2 linked regions of the Thermogemmata fonticola genome follow. The protein of the gene in region 1 interacts with the protein of each later gene in a pairwise test. Links are inferred from orthologs where the notes say so. Each region holds a gene or a part of one and is shown on either strand. Other genes may lie near its edges. The genes, in order: ligA and leuS.

Evidence for each region.
Region 2: the proteins of ligA (region 1) and leuS interact in binary tests that used the Escherichia coli proteins (3 or more experiments, as listed by UniProt). The link is inferred for Thermogemmata fonticola from one-to-one orthologs.

The regions. Positions count from the first base shown.
Region 1 is NZ_JACEFB010000020.1:30,084-45,614, reverse strand. The notes cover bases 3,600-6,626. They hold ligA (NAD-dependent DNA ligase LigA), read right to left. Parts: upstream 6,267-6,626; coding sequence 3,933-6,266; downstream 3,600-3,932. Other genes in these bases: H0921_RS16870 (arylsulfatase), read right to left, coding at 6,606-6,626; H0921_RS16880 (RNA polymerase sigma factor), read right to left, coding at 3,600-3,730. Outside these bases: H0921_RS16890 (lysophospholipid acyltransferase family protein), read right to left, coding at 1-1,196; H0921_RS16885 (protein-tyrosine phosphatase family protein), read left to right, coding at 1,772-2,671; more of H0921_RS16880, read right to left, coding at 2,780-3,599; more of H0921_RS16870, read right to left, coding at 6,627-8,339; H0921_RS16865 (efflux RND transporter periplasmic adaptor subunit), read left to right, coding at 8,816-10,972; H0921_RS16860 (HlyD family efflux transporter periplasmic adaptor subunit), read left to right, coding at 11,111-13,255; H0921_RS16855 (hypothetical protein), read left to right, coding at 13,336-15,531. UniProt on the Escherichia coli protein: DNA ligase that catalyzes the formation of phosphodiester linkages between 5'-phosphoryl and 3'-hydroxyl groups in double-stranded DNA using NAD as a coenzyme and as the energy source for the reaction.
Region 2 is NZ_JACEFB010000004.1:239,614-255,514, reverse strand. Bases 6,000-9,396 are described here. They hold leuS (leucine--tRNA ligase), read left to right. Parts: upstream 6,000-6,388; coding sequence 6,389-9,196; downstream 9,197-9,396. Other genes in these bases: H0921_RS08305 (phosphorylase family protein), read right to left, coding at 9,280-9,396; H0921_RS08315 (spinster family MFS transporter), read left to right, coding at 6,000-6,027. In the rest of the region: H0921_RS08335 (DinB family protein), read left to right, coding at 1-346; H0921_RS08330 (polyprenol monophosphomannose synthase), read right to left, coding at 409-1,416; H0921_RS08325 (MJ0042-type zinc finger domain-containing protein), read left to right, coding at 1,553-2,296; H0921_RS08320 (YifB family Mg chelatase-like AAA ATPase), read left to right, coding at 2,475-4,013; more of H0921_RS08315, read left to right, coding at 4,477-5,999; more of H0921_RS08305, read right to left, coding at 9,397-9,942; shc (squalene--hopene cyclase), read right to left, coding at 9,927-13,052; H0921_RS08295 (DUF1549 and DUF1553 domain-containing protein), read right to left, coding at 13,304-15,598; H0921_RS08290 (TolC family protein), read left to right, coding at 15,741-15,901.

The sequences.
Region 1 (15,531 bases):
TCCACGAGGTCCATCAGGAAAAAGCGAGTCTGCCAGTGATCCGCCAGCACAGCGGCGGGGACCCAATGCGGGCCGGTGACGGCGATGCGAATAGGGCGGCGGAAATCCGGGCGCTTGTTTTTCGTGGGCGGACCGTTCCAGTACGAAGTGTAGCTGCCCCAGTTCCCCTCGATCCAGCAGGCGAAGATGGGCACCTGGGGGCAGGCACGCAAGATCAGCCAGATGCCCCGTCCGAAGCGGCGCAGGGGTTGTTCTTCCCGCCGCCGCAGATACCCTTCCGGAAAGATGACCAGGCATTCGCCGCGCTCCAGAGCCGCTATGGCCTCCTGGACTTCCGGGGTTTCCTTCTTGAGCGGCTGTTCCGGCACGCGAATGACCCCAAAATGCCGCATCCAGAAGCGGAGGACGGGCAGGTCGTAGAAGCGGGAGGTCATCATCGGGGTGGTCGGACGGGGCAGCATTTTTTCCAGAAACAGCGGGTCTCCCCAGCAGGCATGATTGGCGATGACCAGGCAGGGGCTGTGCGCGGGAACCTGCTCTTCTCCTCCGCCGCGCCAGCGCACCGCATACATCAGCCACAGCAACGGCTCGCAGGCCAGGGCAAAAGCAGGCCGGAACAGGCCGATACTGGCAAGCAGTGCCATGCCCGCCGCACCCGTCAGCCAGCCCCAGAAAGCCCCGCCGCTCCCGCCGAAGCGAGACACCACATCCAGCCATTCCTCCCCGACGGCGCCGGCCATTCGCAGCAAAACCGCTCCAACACCCCCGGCTAGCACCAATCCGGCCACGAGGAGGAGCAGGGTTTCCGGCCCGGAGCGCCGCCGATAGTAGCGCAACGCCCGCAAGGGGCCGCCCAGGAGCAAACCCAACGCCAGCCCATGCGCCCAACCCGGCCAGTGCTGCCAATACCCGCCATGCGCCACTAGGGCCAGCCAGAGCCACGCCCCGTACACCGCCCAGCCCCAGGCCCGATACGCCGACCAGTACAGTTGCAACCCCGCCACTACCAGGACTAGCACCAAGAGGAAACTGCCCGCCGCCCACGCCCGCTCAGTGGTCTCCGCCGCCGCCGTCACCAGCCCAATCGTCCCGCTCGCCGCCCCACTGCCTAAGAGCAGCAAAGCCAGGCCCGCACGCCGCGCCCGGCGAATCTGCGGCGCTTCCAGCGGCTGCCGTGCTGGGCTTCCCTCCGCCATATCTTCCCTCTGCGGCTCGTTCTCGGCCTCGCCTGCCGACCTTCACCTCCTGCGCCGCTCTCCATCATCCCTTCACTCTAGAAGCCGATTCCGCCTCTGGGTATCGTCCGCCTCACCGAGATTTTTCCACCGAGATTTTTCCACCGAGATTTTTCCACCGAGATTTTTCCCCGGAGACATCGCAGTAAGGAAAAAGTAGGAGACATCCCGGTGAGGAAAATATACGAGCGGGACGGTGGGACCCGCGGAATGGACCGGTTGCCATAGGCCAGGATCGACAGATTGCCATAGGCCGGGATCAACAGAAGTGGCGACCCATCCTCTGACCCATGAGGGCCTCTATCTTCTCGGTTCGCTGCCCGTTTTTTCGCTGCCGCTTCCCGCTCCGCCCGGCTTACCTTTTCGGTACAATCGCTACAGTCGCTTGCGCAGGCAGGGCGGGTGCCCTCTGCCACGGGGAAGTTCCGTAGGACGGCAAAAAGCGTGCAGTAGAATGTACAAGAGATGTAGCGGCTGGGCGGGTTTTCCAGAAGATGCGCACGGCAGGACGCCCGCCACGGGAGGAGGAAGCAGCCATGACAATCCTGCGTCATCGGTTCGGGATGCATTGGCCGATGATATTGATTTGTGGCGGTCTCGTGGTCGCCGCGGGGTGCTGCAAGCATCGCTGCTGTGTGTCGGACCGTTTCCGTGAGCCGCGGCCCTTTCTTCCCGCCGCACCGCGCAGTCCGTATCTGCTTCCCCCGGCGAATGTGCCGACCACGCCGGCTCCGCCGCTGGCCAATGGCAACCTGGTGCCGCCGGTCGCTCCGCCGCCGGAGACGCGGCAGTATCCGCCGGCTCCTTCTTGGCTGGCCCCGCCGGCGGCTCCCGCTCCCGCGCCGCGGCCGGCTGACCGTCCGCCGCCGGAAATCCTCTTGCCGGAGAGCTTGCCGCCGAGCGCCAACGGCTCCTCCTCCAGCGCGCGGCCGCCCCAAGCGGGAGGGTCCGGCGGGCCATCCCCCGCGGCGAGCACTTCCCCACCGCCGCCGGCGCATCTGCCGGGGTATACCCGCGTCAAGCGCGGCGTGGCCAGCGGCCGGCGGCCCACCCTCGACGGCTTCGACGCCTTGCAACGCGCCAACTTCCGCACCCTCCTTTACCTCCATCCTCCCCAGGCGGATGTGACCGCCCTCCGCCAGATCGCCAGCCAGCGCCAACTCGACTTGGTTTCCCTGGAAGTCACGCCGGAAAATCTGCCCCAAGCCCTCGCCCAATTCAACGCCGTCGTGGGGGATGACTCCCGCCATCCTCTCTATGTCTTCGATGACGACGGCGTGCGCGCCGGCGTGCTCTGGTATCTCCACTTCCGCACCGTCGAGGTCCTCAACGACGATGCCGCTCGCCTCCGCGCCCGACCCCTCGGATTCCCCGAACAGGGAGATGAAGCCACCCCGTGGCTCCTCGCCGTGCAACGTTATCTCTCCCAGCGCTAGACGGCATTACTTCAGCGAAGAAGCGGTCCAGCGGGAAGCGGTCCTACCAACGGGGATCCGTCAGGAAATGACGGTGAATTAGGAGAGTGCCTAGCCCCCAGGCAGGGGTTAGGAAGCGGCCTGTTTCGCCTGCCGTTGGGCGAGGAGGAAAGCCAGGTGATCAGCGGACAGGCGCGGGTCGTCGGTGAGCACCTGGCCCAGTTCCGAGAGGATGAAGGGGGTGAGGTCCTCGCCGGTCCAGCCTTCGGCTTCCAGGCGGCGGCGGAAGTAGTCCAGGGCACGCTCCCGGAGTTTGTCCGTCCGGCGGGTCAAGGTCCCTTCATTGAGTCCGAAGAGGCGGGCCGCCTCCCGTTGATTGAGGCGGTAGCGCCAGCGCAGGCCCAAAAGGAGCAGGTCTTCCTCCGGCAACTGGCTGAGCCATTCCTGGGCTGCTTGTACGAACAGTTCCCGCCAGCGGCTCGCCCCTGCATCTGCCGGGCGCAGATCGGCCGGGACGAAATGATCGTCTTCTTCCAGCGAGTTGTCCGGCGTCTGACGCAAACGGGAGATATGCTCGTTTTGGAAGACGCGGATGAGCCAGGGGACCAAGGGCCGCCGCCCGTCGTAGCGGGCCAGAATGGGTAAACTCGCGGGGCGGTCCGGGACCAGCAAGCGGCTCCAGAACTCGCTGACGGCTTGCTCCTGAGCGGCGAGATCCGAGGGATACAGGCGGGCGGCTCGCAGGCGCAAGGCATCCACCAGCAGGCAGTCCGTGCGGCCCGTCCGAGCGGCGAAGAGCGTCTCCCAGGCCGTCTCGAGACGCTCCAGGCAGCCAACGCACACATACCAGTCCAAGATGTACAATCCGTCCAGATACGCCTGCCAGCTCAGCGGCGCCTCCTGCTTGGCTTGATAAAGCTGGAACGTGCGCTCCAGGTGGGACAGCAGCAGATCGTCCGCCAAGGGGAAGCGGGGAAATTGCAGGCGGGCGAAGAGAAACAGGGCCGTGCGCTGCCACTGCTCCGCGGGGGTCCACACGGGCAGCCTTGCGGTATCAGAACCATCGCGCGGAGCGTCCACAGCCTCATTCCTCAATCACGTCGCAAGGGGAATCCTTCCTCGCTCACCACCTCACGCCTGCTGGACCTCGCCAGAGTATCCCGGACCACCAGGAAGCGGGCCAATACTCGCTGCGAACCCCGGAACGAAAGTCCCCGCTAAAAGGGGAAGCCGGCTCGTCCAGCCCCTTTTTCTTCCCGGCGCGCCTCTCTCATCCTGTAGATTAGGAAAACAGGCCAGGTTCGGACGGCGGAGGTGAAGAACGGAGCGACCGGGGTTTTTTCGTTGCGGAGGACCGCCGGGCCGGACTCTTCGCGGGGGCCTCTTTCGACCCGGTCTGTTCTGCTGAAAGCGGGGACGAGGATGAGCGAGCCGGCGGGGGGAGCGGTCCATCCGGCTTCACCGCCGGTTCCTCCGGCGCAATCTCGTTCTCATGACGGGAGGAAGCCTTCGCCGCGGGTGCCGCACCGGCCCCTGACCCTGCCTGCAAGAGCCGCAGAAATTCCTCTTCGCTCAGCAAAGGGATTCCCAGCTCCAGGGCCTTGTCCCGCTTGCTGCCAGGATTGGCTCCGACGACGACGAAGTCCGTTTTGCGGGAGACGCTGCTGGAGGGATGGCCGCCGGCTGCCCGCACCGCTTGTTCCGCACTGGCCCGGTCCATCGCCTGGAGCGTGCCGGTGATTACGACGGTCTTGCCCGCCAGGGGGGAAGCTTGGCGGCTAGCCGCTGGCCGGGCGTCGGCGGTGGTGCGCACTCCAAAGGTCTGCAAATCCGCCAGGATTTTCCGCCCTTCGGGACTGTCAAAATACTGCCGCACGAAGCTGGCCCGTTTGGGACCGAACCCCTTGACCCGCGCCAGTTCGTCTTCCGAGGCGGCGGCGATGGCCTCCAGCGAGGGGAAGGCAGCGGCCAATTCCTCCGCCAGGCTATCGCCGACGGAGTAGATGCTCAGAGCGGCTAGCAGCCGGGCCAGTCCGCGCTCCTTGCTGGCGGCAATCGCTTGAATCAGATTCTCCGCACTTTTGTCCGCGAAGCGCTCCAGCTTGACCACCTGCTCCTTGCGCAGGCGGTACAGATCGGTGACGGAGCGCACCAGGCCGGCATCGACGAGTTGCTCCGCGACGCGCTCGCCCAGTCCATCGATGTCCATATGGGTGCGGCGGGCGAAGGCCACGATCCGCTTGGCCAGTTGCGCCGGGCACAACGCGGTGTTGGCGCAGACGTAGTTATAGCTGGTACCGCTGTCTTCGCGTTCGACCGGCCCGCCGCAGCGGGGGCATTTCTGCGGCCAGACGATGGGGCGTTCCGCGCCCGTGCGCTGCTCCCGGAGCACTTCCACCACCTGCGGGATGATCTCACCCGCCTTCTCGATGACCACCGTATCCCCGATGCGGACATCTTTCTCCTCCACCCAGGCGGCATTGTGCATGCTGGCCCGGCTGACCGTGGTCCCGGCCAGTTCCACCGGCGGATCGAAGAGGGCCACGGGGGTCAATTCCCCGAATTTGCCCACGGAAAACTCCACCGCTCCGATGCGGGACACCGCCTGTTCCGCCTCGAATTTGTAGGCCCTGGCCCAGCGCGGCGCCCGACTGGTGGCCCCCAACACCTCCCGCTGGGCAAAGTCATTCACCTTGATGACCACACCGTCGATGTCATACGGCAGTTCCCGCCGCTTTGTCGCCCACTCTTGACAATAGGCAATCACTTCCTCAATCGTGCGGCAGAGCCGAGCGTGGGGATTGACCGGCAGCCCCCACTGGCGGAAGACGGTAAAAAGCTCCTGCTGGGAACGTAGGGTCACACCTTCGACCAGGCCGGCGGCATAGGCGAAAAAGAGCATTTTCCGCTGGGCGGCCAATTGGGGGTCCAACAGTTTGAGGGTGCCGGCGGTGAGATTGCGGGCATTTTTGAAGGGTTCGAGGCCCTGCCGGACTTGTTCCGCGTTGATGCGCGCCAGTTCCGCACGGGTCATGTACACCTCGCCGCGGACCTCGATCCGTGCCGGCGGGTGCTCGGTACGCAGACGCAGGGGAATGGCCGCGATGGTCTTGACGTTGTGGGTGACATCATCGCCGATTTCACCATCGCCGCGGGTCGCCGCCACTTCCAGCTTGCCCTGTACGTACAGGAGCGACAGCGACACGCCATCGATCTTCAACTCGGCCATGTATTCCACCACCGCGGCAGGTCCCAGGGCCTTGCGCACATCGGCGTCGAACTTCCGCAACTCGGCGGCGCTGTAGGTATTGTCGATCGAGAGCATCGGCACGGCGTGCCTGACCTTGCGGAAGCCGCTGATCGGAGCGCCCCCGACCCGCTGGCTGGGACTGTCCGGTGTCACCAACTCCGGGTGCTGCCGCTCCAGCTCGATCAGCTCCGCCATGAGGCGGTCAAATTCCCGATCCGAGATTTCGGGCCGGGCTTCCACATAATAGAGGTAGTTGTGCCGCTCGATCTCGCGCCGCAACTGGGCGATGCGCTCCGCGGGGTCCGACGCCGCGGCGGGCTGAGACGCTCGACCGGAACCCTTGGCCGAGGATTGCGAGGCTGCCATAGCTCGATCCCTGATCCCTCTCGCCGGAAAATCCGCCTTCCCATGCTGCCGGAAGGTTCACCTTCCCCCGTTACGGGAAAGTCCCCCTCTGCGACGGGAAGGTTTCGCCATTCCCCCCGCTCCATTGCTGAACCGGGAGAACCCCTGCCGATTTTCCCTGCTCTCGGACCGGCGTGCAAGGTCGGTCCAGGGAAACGCCTCCTTCCGAATCCGCTGGCTGAACGATCCGGGGCAAGCTGAAACAATGCTGCTCCCCCTGCCGGACAGATTATGGCGCCTGGCAGAACCCTACCGGACGGCATGAGTGTGGCTGGCGGAATGGGGCTTGGCAGCAAGGCTCTAGGGGCCGAGATACTCGACGATCACGTGGGTGGGTCCCACGGGAGGGTCATTGAGGCGGATTTCCAGGCGGGCTTCTCCGGCCTGCAAGCGGAGGGAATCGAGGCAGAGGGTGGTTTGGCCCGTGCCGTGGCCGTGCTGCCGGGGCGGTTGCGCCTGCTCGCAGAGGAGTTCCCACTGCTGGATTGGCACGGCAGCGTGGAGCGTGAAGCGGTAGCGGCCAGGACGGGCGACATGGACGGCCCAATGGCCGAGGCTGTCGGCGGACCAACCGGCCCGCGGACCGCGCCAGTCCTGCCGGCTCAGACGGACCTCCGGCGCCTGGGGACTGCCCAGCACGAGCCGCGGCGGAGCGAAACCCTGCCGCGTCACTTCCGTGAACCAGGCGGCGTACTCCCGGCGCAAGCGCTCGACCATCTCCGGCATCTTCTCCGCCAGATCGGTTTCCTCGTAAGGGTCGGTGCTCAGGTCGAACAGTTCGTAGCGGGGTTTCCAGGAGGAACCGGGGCCAGTACCGGCGGCCTGCACCAGTTTGTAACGGGGTCCCCGCGCTGCGAAGGCCCGGAACTGTTCCGGGGTGTCACCGCGATGCCACTGGAAGAAGAGGGTGCGGTCCGGCCAGGGTTCGGAGGAGCCGAGGAGCCAGGGGGCGAAGCTGCGGCCATCGCAGGGTTCGCGCCACGGCACGCCGCACAATTCACACAGCGTCGGCACCAGGTCGATATGAGCCAGGGGCCATTCCAGCACCTGCCCGCCTTTGAGGCGGTGGGGCCAGCACACATAGCACGGCACGCGAATGCCCCCTTCGTACACCGTTCCCTTGCGGCCGCGCAAGCCGGCATTCCAGCGCACCCCGCCCGGACCGTTGTCCGTCAGGAACACCACGAGCGTCCGTTCTGCCAACCCGTGTTCGTGCAGAGTCTGAAGCAACCGCCCGATGTTCGCATCCAGATTCTCGATCATCCCGTAAGCGGCGGCGATCGCCTCGGTGTCCAGCTTCTTCGGACCGTTCCACCACGGCTGCCCGATTTTGGGAAAGGCTCGCGGCGTTAGGTCCCGCTGGCGGTAAAACTGCACTCCCTCCGGCGGCACCTGGAAGGGAGCATGCGGCGCATTGTAGGCAATGTACGCGAAAAACGGCCGGTCCTTGTGGCGGAGGATGAACTGGATCGCCGAGCGGGTGAATAGATCGGTGCAGTAGCCGCGCCCCTGTACCTCCTGGCCGTTACGCTGGAGGACCGGATCAAAATAAGCCCGGCGCGGATCGACCCACGGCGGATCGCTCGGCTGGGCCAATCCTCCGCCCAAGTGCCAGAGCGTCTCGTGGAAACCGCGATCTTCCGGGCGCAAGGGGTAATTGTCCCCCAGGTGCCACTTGCCGAAGAGGCCGGTGCGGTAACCCGCCTGGGCGAGATGCTCTGCCAGGGTGCGGACCTGGGGGCGCATCAGCGCTCGGCCCAGGTAGGTGTCCACCACGCCGGTGCGGTAGGAGTACAAGCCGGTCAACAGACTGGCCCGCGTCGGCGAACAGACGGGGGAAACGTAAAAGTTTTTGAGCCAAACGCTCTGCCGCGCCAAGCGGTCCAAGTGCGGTGTGCGCAACACCGGATTGCCGTGGCAGCCCAGGTCCCCATACCCTTGATCATCGCTGATGATCAGCACGAGGTTCGGAGGGGCCGCCTGCACGGGCAGCCCGCTTAGGAGCAGTCCCAGACCGCAGAGCCAGGCGCGCATCGTTTCCCCTCCCCGCCGACAACGGTCTTGCCGCGCATTCCCGACAGGAACCTGGCCGCTGTCCGCCAACAAGGGCCTTGCCCCGTATTCCCTGCCAATTCTGTCCGCCGGGAACGGCCTTGCAGCATATTCCCTATAACAGGTATGCTATAGACTGTATAACCCGGCATGATGGCCCGGAGAAGGCGGCATCACTGCCCCATCAGCAGACCAGCATGCCCCGGAGGAAAGAGATCAGGCCCGCCCCTGAGGAAAAAGCAGAGGGCAGAGCCGGCCAGCGACCGGAAGGACTCCGGGGTAGAATCTGCTATTGGGGTTCGGGCCATCTGCCGATGGTATCGAAGTATCGGAAGCAGTGAGTGCAGGACTGGTTGAGAACAGAATCCGCTGCCATCAGGCTGGGAGCTAATCGCCCTCTGGGGGCCTGGGTCCTGCGTGGGTGTCATCCTGTCCCCTGAGCTTGGGGAGAACCGAGAGTGAGCGTCAATCCTGCGGTAACAGATGAGCGGCAGCGTTATACGCGCCGGATCGAGGAGAGCTTCGAGGCGGCAGCGAAGCTGGCCGGCTCCCATCTGCCCCCCAGCGATTTTTACGAGCAGTTGCTTCACAAGACGTTAGGAACGATCGAGGCGAAGGCCGGAGCGATCTGGCTGCGGACCCCGCAAGGCTTTTTACAATTGGCGTGTCAGGTGCGTCTGGACCAGGTGGGTTTGGACGAGAAGCGCGGCTGCCGACAATGCCATAACGAATTGCTCCGCCAGGTGTTTCAGGCTCAGCCGCCGCGGCCGGCCTTGCTCGAACCGAATGGCCGCCTCACGCCCCCCGGCGCCGAGAATGCCCCCATCCCCGCCGCCAACCTCACCAACTACTTCATTCTGCTTGCCCCGATTCTCACCCCTGACAAACACTCGCTGGGACTGCTGGAAGTCTTCCAGGAACCGAACCATGACCCCCGGCTTTACCCCGCCTTCCTCAACTATACGGCCCAAATGGCGGGCTATGCCAGCCAGTTCCACGCTTATCTGAGCCAGCGGGCGGATCCGAACATCGAACGGACCTTTACCCAGATCGAAGCCTTCGCCCGGCTGATTCATTCCTCCCTGCATCCGACGGAAGTGGCGTATCACGTGGCCAACGAAGGCCGCAAACTGATCGACTGCGACCGGCTCAGCGTGGGAGTGCGGCACGGGCGCTCGCGGGTGACGGTGGAAGCCGTCAGCGGGGCGGACGTGGTGGAAAAGGCGAGCACCCACATCCGCTGCCTGCGCCGCTTGATGGAGCAGGTGCTGCACTGGGGGGAAACCCTGGTATTCAAGGGAACGCGGGAAGCTGGCCTGCCGCCGCAGGTCGCCACGGCCTTAGATGCCTACCTGGCGGAAAGCCATCCCAAGTTCCTCGTGGCCCAACCGATCCGCGATCCCCGTGAAAAAGACCCCAACAAGCCGCCTCGCTCCATTCTGGTGCTGGAAGTGTTCAATCCGCCGGAGCAGGTGGAACCGCTCATCCAGCGCCTGGAAGTGGTCGGCAAGCATGCCGCGCCCGCCCTCTACAACGCCGCGGAAATGAAGCGCGTCCCTCTGCGGCTGCTCTGGAAACCCCTGCTGGCGATCCAGGAGGGTCTCGGCGGCAAAGGACGCTTCTACGCCCTGGCCATCGGCCTGCTCTTGGCTATCCTCATCGGCTGCCTCATCGCCGTCCCCTACCCTCTGCGTCTGGACGCCAAGGGGCAATTGCTCCCGGAAGAGATCGCCCAAATCTTTCCCCGCACCGAAGGGGTGGTGGTCGATATCCGCGTGCGTCCCGGTCAGAAGATCGCACCGGATTACGATGTCGTGCATCTTTACAGTGCGGAGCTGGCGCAGCGGTTGCAGCAGGCCCTGAGCCAGCGCAATGAAGCCCAGGGGCAATTCGAGGCCGCCGAGCAAATCCTGCGGGAGTTGCGAGACGTGCGCGACCGAGCCACCTACGAGACCCAGCGGGAGACGGCCCGCCTGCGCCGGGAGGCTGCCGACCGCGAATACCAGGCCCTGCTGCGCGAATACCTCTGCCTGCCGGAACCGCTGGGCAAGTTCCGCGCCGTTGCCCCGCGCTTCGATCCGGCCCTGCCGCGGGAACGCCCCCCCATCTGGACGGTGCTGGACGACGACCGGCGGGATAAACTCCTGGGCCGCACCATTCGGCCCCACGAAGAGCTGCTCCGCGTCGGCAACCTGGAAGGAGTGTGGCACGTCGAACTGAAAATCCCCCAGCGCAACATCGGCCACATCCGCCGGGCGTTCGCCGACCCGCGCCTCCATCACGTCGAGGCCGCCACCGGACGCAAATATCTGGATGTGGACCTTCTCCTGTCCAGCATGCCCGATACCCGCTTCCTCGGCCGGCTCTACGAAAACGGCCTGACTGCCCAGGCGGTGCCCAACCAGCAGGAACTGACCGATAACGAACCGGTCGTCACCGCCTATGTCAAGCTGCAAGCCCCGGACATTCCGCCGCACCTGCAAGCCCCGCGCAGCCAGTTCGTCACCGGCCTGGAAGTGCGCACCCGCATCCGCTGCGGCCAACATGCCCTGGGATATTCCCTCTTCCACGGCGTCTGGGAGTGGTTCTACGAAAAGATCATCTTCTTCTTCTGAACCGGGGGAACCCGGACCCTGAACCGCCGCACGTGAAAATGCACCGAGGCAAACTTTCGGCTAGGAAACCTTCGGCTGAGCAATCACCTGGTCAGGAACTGTCCGCGAGGCGTCATTGTCCGGATTGAGGGTAAGCGCGTGAGAAAGACATCGACGGCCTATCGAAACCCAGCACCTGCGATAACCAGGTTACGTCCCTGGTGGAAGAAGGGCGGCTGGCTCCTGCTGCTCGCTGCGGGATGTGCTCCCACAGGTTCGCCCGTTCCGGTGCCGCCGCCGGACGATGGCTCATCCGCCACTGCCGCTGCCGCCTCCATCGGGGCTCCGCTTTACGAGGGGCAGCCCGTCCCCCAGTTTCCTCCCCTACGTGTCGGCCCGGAACCGATCATCATTCCCAACTGCTTCGTGCAATACGAGGAGCGGCAACAGGTCTCGGCAGAAGTGGATGGCCGGATCGAATTGCTGGCCGCCCCCCTGACGCGCCGACCCGATGGCCGCTACGAATGGCCCCGCCCCGATGGCCCCCCCATCCTCTACGACCCGGAGCGCCCCCATCCCAACATCGTCTTCCATCCCCGCGATCCCCAGCGGCAATACCCCTACTGGCGGCTTCAGGAAGGGGATTTCGTCCAAGCGGGCCAGACGGTTTGCCTCCTGGATGACCAATTGATTCAGACCCGGCGGGAAGCGGCCGAGAAGAACCGCCTCGCCGCCCAGGAAGTCCGCGAACAGGCCCAAAAGGGAGCCGACTTCGCCCAACGCAAAATCGACCTGTACAAAAACAACCCCGACGTCATCCCGCAATCGACCATTCTGGACGACCGCATCATGCTCAGCCGGTTCCTGGAGAACCTGGCCCAGGTGAACCAGCAGATCGTCAAGGCCGAGCAGGAACTCAAGGAGGCGGACCTGTTGATCCAGAAGCACCGGGTGACGGCGACGGTCAGCGGCATCATCCGCAACATTGCCCGCTGGCCCGGCGAGTATGTGCGGGCCGGAGACAAAATCCTGGAGATTCAATCGACGGACAAAGTCCGCCTGGAAGGGCAGCTCGATGTGCAATATGCCGCCCGCTTGCGCCGCCACATGACGGTGAGTGTGGAGCCGACCCTGCCGACTGCCCCGCTGATGACGCTGTCCGCGCACCGTCAGCCGGTGGCGGGGGTGGCCGTCTCCGGCCATGCCGAGCGCCCCCTGGTGGTGTCGGTGGGACTAGATGGGACCGCCGTGGTGTGGGACCCGAACCTGTCCCAGGTGGCGGAACGTTCCAGTTTGGGGCATAATCTGCCGCATCCGGCGCCGGTCCGCTCCGTGGCCTGCACTCCTCCGGGAGCGCCGCGGCAACTCGTCGTCACCGGGGCCGAGGATGGCCGCCTGCGCATTTGGGACATCGACGACCCGGAGCACCTCCCCGCTCAGCCGAAGGTGGAGGCCGAACCGCCGCACGTGACCGGCATCGGTTTTGTGGCCATCAGTCCCGATGGCCGCTACGCTGCCTCCGCCGCCGGGCGTGAAGTCTGGCTCTGGGCGCTGCCCAGCGGCGAGCGGCTCTACGCCTTGCCCCCCGATCACCGGGATACCGTCACCAGCCTGGCCTTCAACCCCCAGGGGCAGTTGGTGACGGCCAGCCGCGACCGCACCCTCAAGGTGTGGAAACTGGGCCGGGAAGGCGCCGCTTTGACCCGCACCCTGGAACACCGCGCCGGCCTGCTCGATGTGCTCGGCCTCAGCCCCGACGGCGCCCGCGTCCTCTTCGATCATGACAAGAGCCGCCTGGACCTGCTCCAACTGGACAGCGGACAAACGGTGGGACAAGTGATCAATTTCAGCCCTCACCTCGGTTTCGCCACGTTGGCTCTGTTCCAACCGCAGACTTTGCCCGCGGAGCTGCCGCCGGAGCAGTGGCCGCCGTACACCCTGGCCACGGTGGGCGGAGAAGGGGACCTCAAAGGCACCGTCCAGCTCTGGCATCTGCCCCGTAGTGGGGGCCGGGCCGCGGAAATCGCCCGCTTGATTCCTCCGGGTCGAGTGGCAATTACCGCCGCGGCGTTCAGCCCGCCCGCCGCCACGCCGTTCTTTGTCCTGGGCACCGACAAAGGCACGGTCCACCTCTGGACCCTGCCGAAAGCCCCGCCCCACCGCCAAGAAGGGCGGATCGTCACCATCGACGCCGCCGATCCTCGCTCTGTAACCGTCCGTGTGGAAATGGACAACCGGGCCTTGCGCCTGCTGGACAAGAGTACGGCGACGGTGATTGTGCCGCCGCCGGACAAGCTGCCGTAGGACGCCGGGCTACGTCGGGTTTCCCCCTCGCCGGGAGCCTGACGGGAACTGCTGCCTGCGGACTTGCCTGCTGAGGAGCCATGAGCCGCGCCACCGATAGCCTCAACGATCCCGCTGTGCGCCGTAAGGCGGTCCGCCTGCGCGTCCGGCCAGACTTGCAAGTCTTCGAGCAGAAATACGAAGGCAAAACCTACCACGTCGTCAAGGACCCCGTCTGCCTGCGCTACTATCGCTTCAACAAGCAGGAGTATTTTGTCTTCCGGCTCTTCGATGGGGAACACACCCTGGAGCAGGTGCGGGAACGCTTTGAGGAGGAATTTAAGCCCCACCGGCTGGAATATCACGACCTGGAGAGTTTCGCGCGGCAGTTGGTCATGGCGGGGCTGGTGCAGCACGAGGCGCCCGGTGCCGGCGCCCATCTCTTCGAGCGGCGCGCCAAACAGCGCCGCCTCCGCCGCCTGATGACCCTGACCAACATTCTCTACATCAAAATCCCCGTCTTCGATCCGGACCGCATCCTGAGTTGGCTGTACCGCTACACCTGGTGGATCTTCACCCGCTGGTTTTTTGTGCTGAGCGTGCTGTTCATTGGCGCCGCGGTCTTCCACGTTCTGCTGCACTTCGACACTTTCTACGCCCGCCTGCCCGCTTACCACGAGTTCTTCACCTGGCGCTCGATGCTTTACATCTGGCTCTCTCTGGGCGTGGTGAAGATCATTCACGAGTTTGGCCACGGCCTGTCCTGCAAAGCTTTCGGCGGGGAAAGCCACGAGATGGGCCTGTTGCTCATGTGCCTGAGTCCCTGCCTTTACTGCAATGTCACCGATGCCTGGACGCTCGCGGACAAGTGGAAGCGGATCATCATCTCCTTTGCGGGCATCTATGTGGAGCTGATGATCGCCGCCGCCGCCACCTTCGTCTGGTGGTACACGCCCCATCTGCCGGTGGTCAACAACATCGCCATCTGTCTGATGATCCTGTGCTCCATTTCCACGATCATTTTCAACGCCAATCCGCTGATGCGCTTCGACGGTTACTACATTTTGGCGGACTGGATGGAAGTGCCGAACCTGCGGGAGCGGTCCAATCGTTTCCTCAACAATCTGTTTTTGTCGCGCTGCCTGGGTGTGGAGGTGCCGCCGGAGCCGTACATGTCGCCGGCCCGCAAGGCCACCTTCATCTTCTACGCCATCGCCAGTTGGGTATACCGCTGGATTGTAGTCTTCGGCATCCTCTGGGTGCTCTCAGACTTCCTCGGCCCGAAGCTGAAGATTCTCAGCCAGATGCTGGCGATCGCGTCGCTGCTGTCGATTTTCGTATGGCCGACGTATCGGATCATCCGCAACATACGCCAACGAGGACGCCTGCCGGACATGAAAGCCAAACGTGTGTATGTGACGCTCGCTGTGACGGCCTCTTTGGTGGCCGCCTTCTTTGTCCTGCCGCTGCCGGTGAGCCGCATCCATGAAACTGGCCTGGTCGCGGTGCATCCCGCCGCGATGGAAAGCGTCCTGCTGCCGGAGCCGGCCCGCTTGCAGCGCTTGCACGCCCGCGCCGGTCAGACTGTTCGGGCCGGAGAGTTGCTCGGCGAGTTCACCAGCGAGCCGCTGCTCGTCGAAATCGAACAGGCCAGGGCCGCCGCCGAAACGGAGCAGCTCATCGCCGAACGCCTCCAGCAGGAGATCAGCCGCCAGTTGGGCGTGGCCGACGAGGCTGCCCTGGCCCAGTTGCGCCTGGCCCGCGAAGAGGCCCGCAAAAAGGCCGCCAGCGCCGAACGCCGCCTCCAGTTGCTCCAGCAGCGCCTCCAGCAGGTGCGGGAATTGCGTGCCCCGCGCCCCGGCACCGTCCTGACCGCCCCTAAGCCGGAAGATGTCGGCAAACTCTTCGACAAAGGGTACAGCGAAGCCCATCCCGTCTTCGCCATCGGGGACCCGCAGCGCCTCGTCGTTCGCGTACCGGTCACACCCCCGGATTACCGCCTCCTCCAGGAGGAACTCGCCCAGCAGCCCGCCCTCAGCGCCTCCATCCTGGTCAAAGGCCGCAGCGACCGCATCTTCACCGGGCGCGTCACCACTCTGCCCGCGCAAAACGCCGAAACCGTCCCGATTCAACTGACCCATCGCGGCGGCGGCCCCCTGGCCGTCAAACCCCACAACGACCCGAACGTCCTCATCCCCCTCGCCCAGGTTTATCTCATCGAAGTCGAACTGCTCGACCCGGATGCGGCGATCGAACCGGGCCAATTGGCCAGCGTCAAAATCCACGCCCGCTGGCGC
Region 2 (15,901 bases), on another replicon or contig:
GCACGCCGTCTGGCTCATGGATGTGCTCGGTGTTGCCCTGCTGACCGGCCAGCGGAGCCTGCCGCCTTCCTGGGATGAAACCTTCGGCATGCGCTGCCGTCCCCCCGCTCAAACCAGGCAGTGGCCCGATCGCGCCCGGCTCGAACGGCACCTGGAAGAGCAACTGCTCCACTACCTCCGCCTGCTGGACCAGGTTCCCCCCCAGCGCTGGCAACTGCCGCCGGACCCGGCCCACGCCCGCCACAGCTTGATGGGGCAACTGCTCCACGGCTTGCATGACGAAGCGTGCCACAGCGGCGAAATGTATCTGCTCTTGAAACAGTGGCGTCGGCGGTCCCAATCGTAGGAACATCCCCAGGAAGCGCGCTTCCTCCCCGCGTGGAAGTGCGGCTCGGAAAGCACCGCCCATTATGCCGACGGACGGCAGGCACCATTCGGGGAAGGCGATGGCCCCACGCGGGGCGCACCCTCGGCTGGCGGCTCGGAGCGCCGCTCAGAGTGCTGTTCGCAGGGCTGGGGAAGGCCGCGGCTGCCCGTGGGCTGGACAGGGGGGAGGCGGGACGGCTCGCGGCAGACCTGCCGGGTTTCCCACCCCAGCCAGCGGCGCAAGCCCAGATAAAAGATCATGCTGATCGAACGCAGGGCTTCCCGCGGATTCACCTTGCTGGCCCCTGCCCGGCGATTCTCGAAAAGGATGGGATACTCGCCAATGCGCGCCCCCGCCAGGTGACAGCGGAAAAGCACTTCCTGCTGGAAGGAGTAGCCGCGGGACTGAATCCGCTCCAGGGGCACGCGCCGCAATAGGCTCACGCGGTAACAGCGGAAGGCCCCGCTGGCATCCGACGCCGGAGTGCGCAGCAGAAAGCGGACCAGCCAATTGACACTGCGGGAAATCCACCGCCGCAGCCAGGGCCAATGGGCCGTCCCACCCCCCGCCACATAGCGCGAACCGATCATGACGTCCCGCCGGGCCATCCCCGCCAGCAAGCCGGGAATGTAGCGCGGCGGATGGCTGAAATCCGCATCCAGGTTCAACAGCAGATCGTACCCCTCCGCGATGGCATAACGCATCGCCGTCAGAATCGCGGTTCCTAACCCCAGTTTGCCGGGCCGGCGCAGCAGATGGATGCGGGGATCGCTCTGAGCCAGCTCTTCGACCCGCTTGGCGGTGCCGTCCGGCGAGTTGTCATCAATGACCAATATGTCGGCCTGCGGGGCATAGCGGCGGATTTCCTCGATGAGCGGCCCGATGTTCTCCGCTTCGTTATAGGTGGCGAGACTGACCAGCAAGCGTTCGTGGCTTCCCGCTGGCAGGCTGGGGCTGGCCGCCGCGGGCACCGGCCCAGGCGCTGACAGCGGCCGATCCGTTCCGGCAACCGGGGGAGAGGGCTGGCACTGCCGCACTTCAGTGATCATAGGAAGCGGCTTCTTGTGTAAAGTAGGGGTCAGGTAGTATTCTGGAATGCAGAGTCCCAGGGCGGGATCATCGGATTTACTATCGATCCCTGGGACGGCATTCCTTGGCGTCATTCATCTATAGGGAAGGTAGCACATGGCTGGAGGTATTGTCACCCGCTGTCCGCATTGCCAGACCGCTTTACGGGTGCCGGAGAATGTGGCCGGCAAGCGGATCAAGTGCAGCAAATGCCAGCAAGTGTTTGCGGTACCGGCAAGAGGAGCCAGCGCGGAAGCGAGCCAAGGCCAAGCGTCGCCTCGTCCCGCGGCTCCGGCAGCATCTCGTCCTTCGGCAGCGGCCCGCCCCGCCTCACCGGCGGCTTCTACCCCTGCGACCGCACCGGAGTCCGCCCCTCGCCCCAAGCGGCCCTTCGACGATGACGACGAAGGCGTGGCCCAGGTCGGAGTCGTAGAAGAAAAGGATGTGCCGCGCTGCCCGCACTGCGCGATGGAGCTGGTTCCCCCCGATGCGATCGTCTGCATCCATTGCGGGTTCAACAACCGCACGCGCGTCAAGGCCGACACACGCAAAGTCTACGCCCCCACTTTTTCCGAATGGGCGATGCATCTCGCGCCGGGCATCATTGCGGTCCTGGTCTGCATCGGTTTGATTGTGCTCAACTACATCACGGCGACCAACATGCGTAGTTGGCTGGAAGGCACTTTTCTGGAAATGGATGAAGTGGACGCCGCCGGGCGCAAGCGTTTCTACATCGCTCCGGGGGCCTTCATCTTCCTGATCGCCTTCATCTCGCTGGGGATTTTCGTGCCCTGCTTGCGCTTTGCTCTCCGCCGCCTGTTTGTGGAGTATCGGCCGCCGGAACGGCTCAAGCTCAAGTGATCCGCCTGGGCCGGCCCTGGTTCCTCCCCTGGGGTTTCTTAGGGGGTGCGGATCATCCGAACTGTTGGGGGAACGTCCGCCTCCCGCTGTGACAGGACCAGGACAACCGGGGAAGCGGGGGGCAGGAGCAGCCGAGGATGCCATCGCTACGCCGGCCGGAAAGGATCAGGAGAAGGGAATGCTGGCTCGCTTGCGCACCTTCGCTTTGCTCGGCATCGACGCTGTTCCTGTCGATGTGGAAGTGGATACCGCGCCGGCCCAGGTCCAGAAGACGGTGCTGGTCGGCCTGCCGGAATTGACTGTTCGCGAAAGCGTCCATCGCATCGAGCGTGCCCTGGTCAATCTGGGGTATTACCTGCCGACGGGGCGGACGATCATCAATCTGGCTCCCGCCGAGCTGCGCAAGGATGCCGGGGCTTTTGATCTGCCCATTGCGCTGGGCATCCTCGTGGCGACGGGCCAGGTCCGTCCAGAGGACCTCGAAGGAAGCGCAGCCGTCGGGGAGCTGGCCTTGGATGGCAACGTGCGGCCTGTCGCCGGTGTCCTGTCGATGGCGATGGAAGCACGGCAGCGGGGTTTACGCCGTTTGATTGTCCCGCAGAGCAACGGCCGGGAAGCCGCGGTGGTCCGCGATCTGGAGGTCTTCGGCGTCCGCTCGCTCGCTGAGGCCGTGGGTCTGCTCAACAGACGTATCCGCCTCGAACCCGTCGCCCCGCCGGTGGAGGAGATCGCAGGCTCCCTCAATCGCTATGACGTGGACTTCGCAGATGTCAAAGGGCAGGAGTTTGCCAAGCGTGCTCTGGTGATCGCGGCGGCTGGGGGGCACAATGTCCTGATGCTGGGCAGTCCCGGCAGCGGTAAGACCATGCTCGCCCGCCGCCTGCCCACGATTCTGCCGCCGTTGACGCCGGAGGAGAGCCTGGAGACGACCCGCATCTATTCGGCCTGCGGCTGTTTGCCCGGCGGCCAGGCCTTGCTCAGCACCCGTCCTTTCCGCAGTCCCCATCATACCATCAGCGATGCCGGCATGGTCGGCGGCGGAACCCTGCCCCAACCGGGGGAAATCTCCCTGGCCCATCACGGCGTGCTGTTTTTGGATGAGTTGCCGGAGTTCCACCGCCGCAGTCTCGAAGCCCTTCGCCAGCCGCTGGAAGAAGGGCGCGTCACGATCAGCCGCGCTGCCCATGCTGCCACTTTCCCCGCCAATTTCATCCTGGTCGCCGCCATGAATCCCTGCCCCTGCGGCTACCTCGGCGATCCGAAGCGCCCCTGCAAATGTTCCCCCCTGGCCATCGACAAGTACCTGGGACGGATTTCCGGCCCCTTACTCGATCGCATCGACTTGCACATCGAGGTTCCTCCCGTGCCGTATGAAGACCTTGCGGGCAGTGCCGAGGGGACCAGCAGCGCCGCTCTCCGCCGCCTGGTGGAAGTCGCCCGCACCGTGCAAGCCCGCCGTTTCGGACCCGGCGCGGGGCTGCTCAACGGCCGGATGACCCCTCGGCAAATCCGCCAGTATTGCCGCCTCGACTCCCACGGCCAGGCCGTCCTCAAGCATGCGGTCGAAACCCTGGGACTTTCCGCCCGCGCCCACGACCGCATCCTCCGGGTCGCCCGCACGATCGCCGATCTGCAAGAAGCGGAGCCGATCCGCGCCGAACATGTCGCCGAAGCCATCGCCTACCGCGCCTTGGACCGCCGCCTCTGGACCCGCTAACCAGAAGCGGACACCTCTTCCCTTTCGTGCGCGCCCCATCCGCCCTGGCGCCTCGCTTTCCCGTTGAGGTTTCCGCTTCGCCAGGTCCGGCCTACCACTCCCTTCTTCCGCCTCCGCCCTCGCCACCCCCCGGCCGTCAGGGCGATTTCATCCCCCCTCGACATGAACGGAGGGAACCGTTATCGTGTCAGTCATCGTGGCATCTTCCGCACCTTGGCGTTCTCCAGGCGCGGCGCTCTCCGTCTATCGGGCAGCATCCGCAAGGAAACATCCACGGGGCAGCATCCGCAAGGAAACATCCACGGGGCAGCATCCGCAAGGAAACATCCACGGGGCAGCATCCGCAAGGAAACATCCGCCGGGCTAGGGTGGGCAACGCCGTGCCAAAACAGAACGTAGCGGCCAAGCGGAAAGAAGGTAGCAACCCAGCGGAAAGAACATAGTAGTCAAGCGGAGAGGCAGCATGAAACGGGAGGACAGCATTTCCCCGGCCGCCAGCCCGTCGCACGCGGTGGCGGGTGCAGGCTGGGCTTTGGCCCTGCTCCTGGCGATCAATCTGTTCAATTACATCGACCGCCAGGTCCTCTCGGCGACGCTGCCAAAGATCCGCTTGGACCCCACGATGCTCCGCCCGGATGATCCGTGGGCGCAGACGAAGCTGGGGGCGTTGACCACCGCCTTCATGGCCGCCTACATGCTCTTTTCCCCGCTGTTTGGCCGGCTGGGGGACCGCTGGTCGCGCTGGGGCATCGTCGGCGGGGCGGTCATCGTCTGGAGTCTGGCCACGGGAGGAAGCGGCCTGGCGGTGGGTTACGCCATGCTCCTGGCCACCCGCTGCCTCGTCGGTATCGGAGAAGCCGCCTATGGACCCGTCGCCCCGGCCATGCTCTCGGACCTTTATCCCGTGGAGCGCCGCGGCCAGATTCTCGCCTGGTTTTACATGGCCATTCCGGTGGGCAGTGCTTTGGGATTCGTCATCGGAGCACAAGTCGCGGAAGTCGCCGGCTGGCGCTGGGCCTTTCTGGTGGTGGTCTTGCCCGGAATCCTCCTGGGCATCCTGTGCTTTTTCATGAAGGAACCCCCGCGGCCCTCCACCCCGGAAGCCCCGGCGCAGGAACCGGCATCCTCCCATTCCTACTGGGATGTTCTGCGGGAACTGGGGCGCATCCGTTCCTTCGTGCTCTGCTCCGCGGGTATGACGGTCTCCACCTTTGTGCTCGGCGGCGTGGCCACGGTGATGCAATTGTACCTGTTCGAGCGGGAAGCCCGCTTCACCATCACGCCGGAAGTCCTAGATAAACTGGCCGCGCTGCGGACCGCTGACGGCACGGAAATCGTTCCTGCAGCCGTGCGAGAGCGCCTGGCCCAACTGCCCGTGGGACAATCGTGGCAAGCCGCCGAATTGCGCCAGCTCTTGCAGGAGAAGCTGACGCCGCAGGAATACCTGCTCTACAGCACCTGGATCTTCGACACCGCCACCGCCCCCGGTTCCTGGACCAACGGCCTGATCGGCCTGTACATCGGCGGCCTGGTCGTCGTCGGAGGGCTGATCGCCACGCTCGCTGGCGGCTTGGCCGGGGACTATCTCCGCAATCGTGGCGTCAAAGGCGCGTACTTCTGGGTCGCCGGTGGGGGGATGATTGTGGGCTTTCCCGCCTTCGTCGCTTTGCTCTACACCCCGCTGCCGTGGGGATGGGTCTTCTTCTTCATCGCGGTCTTCTTCCTCTTTTTCAACACCGGCCCGGCGAATGCGATCCTGGCCAATGTCGCCCGCAGCCCCATCCGCGCGACGGCCTTTGCCATCAACATCTTCGTGATCCACGCCTTCGGCGATGCCATCTCGCCGCTGATCATCGGGGTGATTGCGGACCTGTCCAGCCTGCAAACGGCGTTTCTGCTCGTGGCGTTTCTGATTCCGGTCAGCGGCGGCCTGTGGCTATGGGGCCGGCACTATCTGGACGCGGATACGCAGCGGGCCGAAGCGGGCCTCTGGCCGGGGGACGCGCCGCCCTGACCGGCCGAAGCGGGCCTCCAGCCGGGGGATGCGCCGCCCTGACCAGCCGAAGCGGGCCTCCAGCCGGGGGACGCGCCGCCCTGACCGCGGGAGAGCAGCAGGTAGGCCAGCCGGACCGCCTGCCCCTGTCCCCTAGGTCCTGCCCTTCGCTCGTTCCGTTCGCCTGGGTGTGCCGGGCCGCGCTAGCCACCCTTTCCCCCTCGGCATAAGCCAATTCACATGCGATTGGATGGGAATGGCTTGAACTAGAGCGATGGGATGGGAATCGCTTGACCCATACAGTATGGCTTGAGCCATACGGTTGGATGGCAATGGCCCAAGCCAGAGCGATGGGATGGGAATGGCCTGAGGTGGGCGTACTATGCCGACTTATCATCCCGCGGTGATCGAGCGCCGCTGGCAGGAATACTGGCTGCGGGAAAAGACGTTTCGGACACCCGAGCCGAACGAACCAAGCGTCCAGGGCAAGCCCAAATACTACGTGCTAGACATGTTCCCCTACCCCAGCGGGGCGGGCTTGCACGTCGGCCATCCGGAGGGTTACACCGCCACCGACATCCTGGCCCGTTACAAGCGCATGCGGGGCTACCACGTCCTTCACCCCATGGGTTGGGATGCCTACGGCCTGCCCGCGGAGCAATATGCCATCGAGAAAAATGTCCATCCCCGTATCACCACCCAGCAAAACATCGCTACCTTCCGCCGCCAGATTCAGTCCCTCGGCTTCAGCTACGATTGGGACCGGGAGATCGACACGACCGACCCCCGCTACTTCAAATGGACGCAATGGATCTTCCTGCTGATCTACGACACCTGGTACGATCCCGTGGCGCGCAAAGGCCGGCCGATTGCCGAGCTGCCCATTCCCCCGGAAGTCCAAGCCCAGGGACCGCAGGCGATCCGCCGCTACCAGGATGCCCACCGCCTGGCCTATCAGGCCGAGGTGCCGGTGAATTGGTGCCCGGCCCTGGGGACCGTCCTGGCCAACGAGGAAGTCATCGACGGTAAGAGCGAGCGCGGCGGCTACCCGGTGGAACGCCGACCCCTGCGGCAGTGGCTCCTCCGCATCACTGCCTATGCCGAGCGGCTGCTCGAAGACCTAGAGCTGGTGGACTGGCCGGAATCGATCAAGCAGATGCAGCGGAACTGGATCGGCCGCAGCGAAGGCGCCGAGGTGCACTTCCGCGTCGCCGGCTCCGATGTCCGCATTACCGTTTTCACCACCCGGCCGGATACGCTCTTCGGCGCCACCTACATGGTCCTGGCCCCGGAACATCCCCTCGTAGGACAACTGACGACGGAGTCGCAGCGCGCCGCCGTGGAAGCCTATCAAGCCCAGGCCGCCCGCAAAAGCGATCTGGAACGCACGGAAATCGCCAAGGAAAAAACAGGCGTCTTCACCGGCGCCTACGCCATCAACCCGGTCAACGGCCAGAAAATCCCGATCTGGATCGCGGATTACGTACTCGCCAGCTATGGCACCGGCGCCATCATGGCTGTGCCGGCCCACGACGAACGGGACTATGCCTTTGCTCGCCAGTATGGCTTGCCGATCGTCCCGGTCGTGCAGCCGCCGCCCGAATGGCTCCAGCAGACCGGCAGTACCCTGGAGCACTTTACCGCCGCCTTCGTGGGGGATGGCATTTCCATCCATTCGGACTTCCTCAACGGCTTGCCCACGCCCCAGGCCAAGGAGCGGATGATCGAATGGCTGCAAGCTCAGGGGCTGGGTCAGCGGCGCGTACAGTACAAGCTGCGTGACTGGCTTTTCAGCCGCCAGCGCTACTGGGGCGAACCCTTCCCCATCCTCCACGGCGAAGATGGCGAAGTCCTGCCGCTTTCCCCCAGCGAGCTGCCCCTCCTACCCCCCGAGCTGGAAGACTTCCGCCCCACCGGCTCCCCGGAAGGACCCCTGGCCAAAGCCAAAGATTGGGTCGAAGTCCTCCGTAACGGCAAAAAATACCGCCGCGAAACCAACACCATGCCCCAATGGGCCGGCTCCTGCTGGTACTACCTCCGCTACATCGACCCCCACAATGATGAGCAGTTCGCCGATCCGGACAAACTCCGCTACTGGCTGCCGGTGGACCTCTACGTCGGCGGCGCGGAACATGCCGTACTGCACCTGCTCTATGCCCGCTTCTGGCACAAGGTCCTCTACGACCGCGGCTACGTCCCCTGCCCGGAACCATTCCAGCGCCTCGTCAATCAGGGCATGATCCTGGGGGAATACGAATACCACATCACCCCGGCGGACTATGAACGCTACCGCCCAAAGCTGGAAGCGATGGGCATCCGGGCCGTTCTGCGCGAAGGCAAGGACGACGGCGGCGCGGAGGCGAGCTACGTCCTCAAAGTCGCCGGGGTCGATGGCAAATGGCTGACACTGCCGGAGGAAATGGTCGAAAAACGCAAAGGAAAGATGTTCCTCAAGGGGACGGACCTGGAACTCACCGGGCGGGCGGACAAAATGTCCAAGAGCCGCGGCAACGTCATCAACCCCGATGACATCGTCCGGGAGTACGGCGCCGACAGCCTGCGCCTCTACGAAATGTTCATGGGGCCGCTGGAGGCGGTCAAACCCTGGAACACCCGCGGCGTGGAAGGGGTCTATCGCTTCCTCTGTCGTGTCTGGCGCTTGATCGTCGATGAAGCGGCCGAGCAAGCCGTGCTGCATCCTGCCGTCCAGGATGTCCCCCCGGATCGGGAGACCCTCCGCCTCCTCCACCGCACCATCCGCAAAGTGACCGAGGACACCGAAGCCCTGCGGTTCAACACGGCCATCGCTGCCATGATGGAGTTCGTCAATCACCTGACCCGGCTCAGCGTCCGGCCGCGGCAGGTGTTGCAAACCTTCGTCCTGTTGCTCTCGCCCTACGCCCCCCACATCGCCGAGGAACTGTGGCGCATCCTGGGCCATGCCCAGTCCCTGGCGTATGAACCCTGGCCGACTTACGATCCCGAATTGCTCCGCGAAGAGGAGATCGAAATCCCGATCCAGATCAACGGCAAGGTGCGTTCCCGCCTGCGCGTGGCCGCCGACAGCGACGAGGCCGCCGTTCAAGCCGCGGCCCTGGCCGATCCCCAAGTCCAATCCCACATAGCCGGTAAGACGGTCAAGATGGTCAAAGTCGTCCCCGGTCGGCTCGTCAACATCGTCGTGGCCTAGGACGGTTCCGGACCGCCCAGGCGAGGATCGCCCAGGCATCCTCGCGAGGATCGCTCAGGCATCTTCGGGGGTTCGGAGCAGGCTCATCGGGGATTCAGGGCAGTCGGCGTGTGGGACGTGGAAAGCTCCTTGTCTTTCCGCATCAGGAATTGTTTCACGCAATCTTCGACGGCGGCAGCCAGGGTTTGAGCGGCCCGGCGGCTTTGCCACCCCAGCCGGACCAACTCGCCGAGGAGGGCGGGGCGCCGCCACACGCAGTGGAGGAACTTGCGCACCCGCAGCCGTTGCTCCACCCAGCAATCGAGCAGTTCGCGGGGAATCGCCTGCTTGCAGGTATCGGAGACGGAACGGATCACGCGGCAGGGCACGCCGAAGCGCTGGCAGGCCTCTGTCACCGCTGCCGATTCCAGGTCCACCGCCAGGGCTGCGGTTTGCTTCGCCCAGAGCTGTTTTTCCTCCGGCGTGCTGAGGACGTGGGGCACAGTGTGCACGGCGGCATCGCAGACAATATCGCCCGCACGCAGGTCGGGCCGCAGAGCACCACAAAAGCCGGCGGCCACGACCAGATGGGGGCGCGGCTCCCGCTGCAACCGTCTCTCGGCACACTGCCGGGCTGCCGCATAACCCATGCCGCTTGTCTGAATCTGCACCTGCCGGTAGTGCCGCAGGCGGCGGCGGAGGACGTCAGCCTCCCGTTCCAGCGCGCAGAAAATGACGATCACCGGCCCGCTCAGGTCAATTGCCATAGCAACATCTTCCAGCCGTCCCGGAGGCGGGCGTTCATTCCCAAAGCCGCCGCCGTCTCATACCCCGAATGCATCAGGCAATGTTCGCACCGCGGGTCCTTACCATAGCCATAATTCTCCCACGGTGTATTCTCCATAAGGTCCTGGAAAGAATCATAATGGGCATCGGTGATGAGATAACACGGTCCCTTCCAACCGCGGACATTGCGTGTAGGACTCGCCCAGGCGGCACACGTCAATTCACGTTTGCCCTGGAGGAATTCCCAATAAATAGGCGAGGTGGTGAGTTTGTATTTATGAAACAGATGCTGGGCTTGCTGGAACTTGGCCCGAATCTCATCGCGGGTGAGGAAAATCTCCGCGGCCCCTTGGGGATTGGTCCGGTGCACCGCCGCGTAGCCATAAGCCGGTGACAGCAGAAAGCCATCGACTCCCAACTCGGTCAGATAGGCGAACAAGGCGTCGATCTCGGCGATTTCCGTTTCCCGGTACACCGTCGTGTTGGTGCAGACCAGAAAGCCGGCACGCTTGGCTGCCTGGATTCCCGCAATGGCTGCGCGGAACACCCCCGGCCGTTCCACCAACCGGTCGTGCGTCTCTTCCAAACCGTCCAAATGGACGTTGAAAAAGAAGCGGGATGTGGGGCGGAACAAATGCAATTTCTTCTCCAGATAGACACCATTAGTGCATAGATAGATATGTTTGCGGCGTTTTAAGATGCCGCGCACCAATTCCCCAATGTGAGGATAAATCAAAGGTTCCCCCCCACAGATACTGACGATTGGTGCTCCCGCCTCATCGACAGATTCCAGGCATTGTTCCACACTGAGTTTTTCCCGGATGGTGGATTCGTATTCGCGGATCCGCCCGCAGCCGGTACAGGTCAGGTTGCAGGCGTGGAGGGGTTCGAGCATCAGGACCAAAGGGAAGCGGCGCTGTCGCCGGAGTTTTTGCCGCAGCATGTAGGCGGTCAAGTCAGCGGTGAGCGAAAGGGGGAATCGCATAAGACCTCCGTGGGGGAATCGTTGAGGGTGCAGGCAGCTCATCACCTCGGGGTTGGCACGACCGGAGCGTGAGGAGGAGCGGCGTCCGTCATCCAGGGAGAGCGTTGCGGCGGGGGGGGGGGGGGGGGGGGGGGGGGGGGGGGGGGGGGGGGGGGGGGGGGTGGGGGTCCGGGCCAGGCGGGCGTACCGGCTCAAGGCCAAGAGCGGGAAGTAGAGCGGATAGAGGTGGTATTTCAGGTAGAAGACGCGGGGGAAGCCCGTGCCGGTGAAGGCCGTTTCCTGCCAGTGTCCCTCCGCTTTCTGGGTGCCGAGGAGGAATTCGATTCCCGCTCGGACTTCCGGGCCGTCTTTTTCACCCGCAGCGAGCAATCCCAGGATGGCCCAGGCGGTTTGGGAAGCGGTGGATTCGCCCTGTCCGGCCCAGGCGGGGTCGTCGTAGCTGCGGCAGCTTTCGCCCCATCCGCCGTCAGGGTTTTGCACTTCCTTGAGCCAGCGGACTGCACGCCGCACCGCCGGGTGCTGGAGATCGAACCCGACCGCCCGCAAGCCGCTGAGCACCTGCCATGTCCCGTAGAGGTAATTGACCCCCCAGCGTCCGAACCAGGCGCCCGACTCTTCCTGGCGCGCCAGGAGAAATTGCACAGCGCGATCGACTGCCAGATGGCCGAGGCGGTAGCCGTAGTGGCTCAGGGCTTCCAGGACCCGGCCCGTGATGTCCGGGCAGGCGGGATCGAGCATGGCATTGTGATCGGCGAAGGGGACTTTTTCCAGCAGAGGGTTTTCGATGTCGCGGTCGAAGGCGGCCCATCCGCCGTTGCGGTTCTGCATGGCCAGGAGCCAGCGGCACGCCCGCGCCACCGTATCCCCGGCTTCCGGGGCGGCCCCGCTGCGGGCCAGGGCCAAGAGTACCATCGCTGTGTCATCCACGTCGGGATAATACGGATTGCGGTACTCGAAGCACCAGCCGCTGGGTTCAGCTTCGCGGACGCGCACGGCCCAATCGCCCGGCTGGCGGATTTCGCGGCCAAGGAGCCAGCGCGCGGCGGATAGGACAGCTTCCGGCTCCGCTCCCGTTTCCGCCAGAGCATGCACCGCCAGTGCCGTATCCCACACGGGCGACAGGCAGGGTTGCACCCGCAGGCTTTCTTCCCCCTCCAGGATCAGCCCCGCCAATTGTTCCAGGACGGCCTGCATTTCCGGATCATCCGGCCCTTTCCCCAGGCAGTGCAGCACCAGGGCATGGTACACCATCGGGGGGAAGATTGCTCCCAGGCCGTCGCTATCCTGCCAGCGCTGGCGCATCCAGTCCAGGGCACGCTCCATCGCCCGCCGGCGCCAGGGCGTCCAGCCCCGCCGCTCCAGAAACTTCAGGAACCGATCCACCAGCAGGAAGGCGCGGGTCCAGGTCAGCAGCCCCTGCGGCGCCTTGGCGGTCAGGCGCCACTGCTGCGGCGGAGTCAAAAACAGTTCCCGAATGTGCAGGGTTTCCGGCAGCAGCGTGACCGGCTTGTAAGCGTTGACCAAGGAAAGCGGGACGAAAATGGTCCGGCTCCAGGCCGACATGGCATAGAGATTGATGGGGAACCAGCGGGGCAGGAGGATGAGTTCCACCGGCACGGTCGGGCAGGCGTCGTAGGGAATCTGTCCCAGGGCGGCGAGATAGAAGCGGGTGAAGGAGTTGACGGCTTCCGCACCGCCGAGCTGGCGAATCTGGGCCGCGGCGCGTTCCATGTGCGGAGCATCCGCCCGATCTCCGGCGATCTTGAGAGCAAAATAGGCTTTGACCGACACACTGGCGTCCGCCGGGCCGCCGGGATAGGTGGACCATCCCCCCTCCGGCAATTGCTGGCGTCGGATGTAGTTCGCGAGCCGTCCGATGCGCTCATCCTGGCGTTGCCCCAGAATGGCTAGCAGGAGGATGAATTCCGACTCCAGGATAGTATCCCCTTGCAGTTCGGCGCACCAGTGGCCATCGGGACGCTGCTGGGCCAGCAAACATCGGCGGGCCTGATCCTGGGCCTGCTGGACTTCCTCCCACCATCCCTCCTCGGCGTGACCGCTTTCCCAGCGGCTGGGTTCTGGGCTGCGCGCGTGCCATCCTCTCACGATCGGATTCCTTTCCGGGGTGCCGGGACCTGAGCTTCCGGAGCGGTTCGGGAAGCATCTTCTCCACTCTACCGCCGCAGGCCGCCGGAGTGCAAGGGGAACCCCTGGCGAGGTGCGTCAGGTCTCGCGGACCTGGTCCAAAGGACTGACCGCTTGCACGGAGGAAAGGGCCTCGCCGACTCGATCCCAAAGGCGCGCCCCTCACCTGGAAGACCGGCGGATTTCCACCTGCCCAGGGGAAGGACAGGGCCTCACGGTTTGTACACAAACTCGTGCGTGTTGAAGAGGACGACCGCCAGGTCCGCCCAGGCTCGCGCTTGGGCCAGGTCGGTCTCTGGCGGAAATGCGCGCGGGTCGATGCCCAAAGGCTGACGGGCACGGAGGCGGTCGCGGAGCGTCTCCTGCTGCTCGCGGAGGAACTCTTCCGCCATTTGGCGTTCGGCGGGCGTGGGAGCGCGTCCGTAACAGCGGCGGAACAACTGTTCGAGGCGCTTTCCAGCGTCAGCGGGGCATTGGCGGAAGAGGAGGGCAGCCAGAGCCAGGCCCTGCTCCCGCACGAAGGGGGAATTCATGAGGATCAAGGCTTGCGGCGCGAAGGTGCTCACCGGCCGGACGCAACAGGGGTTGAGAGTATCCGGTTGGTCGAAAACCTCCAGCAGTGGCAGGCGGACGTTGCGCTTGCGGAACAGGTAAATGGAACGGCGGGTGTGCTGCGCGGGGTCCGGCGTGACGGGCCAGAGGCCATCCGGTTCCCCTTCGGTGAAGATGAGGGCGTACACTTCCGGCTCCAGAGGCACGCGCACCGAGGGTCCGCCGACCTGGCGGTTGAGTGTGCCGGCGGCGGTCAGAATGGCGTCGCGGAGCGCCTCAGCATCAAGCCGCTGACGGTTCATGCGCCACAGGAGCCGATTTTCCGGGTCGCGCTGCTGTCCGTGAGTGGTCAGGGATGACTGCCGGTAGGTCGCGGAAGTGACGATCAGGCGGTGGATGTGTTTGAGGGACCAGCGGTGCTCGACCAACTCCAGGGCGAGATAGTCGAGCAATTCGGGATGAGTCGGGGGTTGGCCGCGCAGGCCGAAGTCATCGGCGGTGGGTACGAGGCCGCGGCCAAAGTAGTGCTGCCAGAGGCGGTTGACTATCACGCGTGCCGTCAGGGGATGATCCGGGCGGGTCAGCCAGCGGGCCAGGTCCAGGCGGGACTGAGGAGTGGCGGCGGCGGTCGTCAGAACCCGCGGGAAAGCGGGCACCACACTGACCAGTTTGCGATGGGGTTCGCCCCGCTTGAGGATGAAGGTCGGGATCGGTTCCTCATTGCGGATGGCCCAGGCCTGGGCGGGCGGAGGGGGAAGGCGGGCTTGCAAGGCATGGAGGCGCTCTTTCAACTCCGCTCGGCGTTCGCGGTCCGCGGGAGACAAGGCCGCCACGATTTCATCCCAACTGACCTTGAGCAGGGTGGCCGCCTCCTGGGCCAGTTTTTTCTGTTCCGCGGTGCGCTGATCAGCGGGCGTGTCCAAAGCCTGGCGGTAGCGCGGCTCCAGCTTGGCCCGCTTGGCCTGAACCAGAGCCGCCCGATAGGGGGCCTCGATGGCCGCCACCTGTTTGCGCAACTCCGCCATTTCCGCTTGCAATGGAGCGGCTTGCTTTTTGTACGCGGCCTTCTCCTCCTCCGTAGCAATGTCGATCTCTGCATAGCGGGCGGCGGAGAAGAAGGCTTGCAGGCGGTAATAGTCCCCCATGGAGAAGGGATCGAATTTGTGGTCATGGCAGCGGGCGCAATCCACCGTCAGGGCCAGGAAAGCGGTGCCCACTCCTTTGACCATTTCGGTCAGGCGTTCCTGGCGGAGCATCTCTTGATCGAGATTGCCGCTGACGATGTGGACGGGGCCGCAGCGGTGCATGCCGGTGGCAATCCACAGCTCGGCGGCTTGGCGGGGGTCCTGCCCGGCTGCCAGCTCATCCCCCGCCAGTTGCTCGGTCAGGAAGCGGTCATAGGGCTTATCCGCGTTGAAGGAGCGGATGACGTAGTCCCGGTAGCGCCAGGCGTGTGGGCGTTCGCCGTCCAGTTCGTAGCCATTGGTTTCGGCAAAGCGGACGACATCGAGCCAGTGTTGGGCTTGGCGTTCGCCGAAGTGGGGGGAAGCGAGCAGGCGGTCCACCAGTTTCTCGTAGGCATCGGGAGCAGGGTCCTGGAGGAAGGCGTCCACTTCCTCCGGCGTGGGAGGCAGGCCGATCAGGTCGAAATGGAGGCGGCGGATCAACGTGCGTTTGTCTGCTTCCGGCGAGGGAGCCAGCCCGGCTTGCTGCAAGCGGGCGTAGATGAAAGCATCCACCGCGTTGCGGGGGGAGTAAGCCTTGTTGGTCACGAGAGGGGGGCTGGATTTTTTCGGAGGAAGGAAGGCCCAGTGGGTGCGATCTTGGGGGGTCAGCGGCGGGTCCTGATAACTGGATTGCGCCAGAGCCGCCGCGGCTAACCCCACCAGCGCTAATGCCGCCGGCATGCCCCAGCGGACGCCCCCCTGCCGTGACTGGTGACTACTCCTCCGCATGGCTCATCGCCTCCCCAGGGTTCCTGGAGGTAGTTTACCCGTCCTGGCCTGACCTTGACAAGCAGAAAGGGGATGTTTGCTGCACTGCACGCCGCGGCAGTGCCGATAAGGACAGGGGGCACCCTGCCCAGGGGAGAAGGGGATGGTTCAGCGATGCCTGGCATTGGTTTGTCTAGCAGCGGCAGCGGGATGTCATGCCGGCGGCTGGCCTGGGCTTCCGGCCCCCAGCGAGGCGGCTCCCCTACCCGAAGGACCGCGGCAGACCATCACCGTGGAGGTCCCTCGTCCCGATATTCCGCCCTC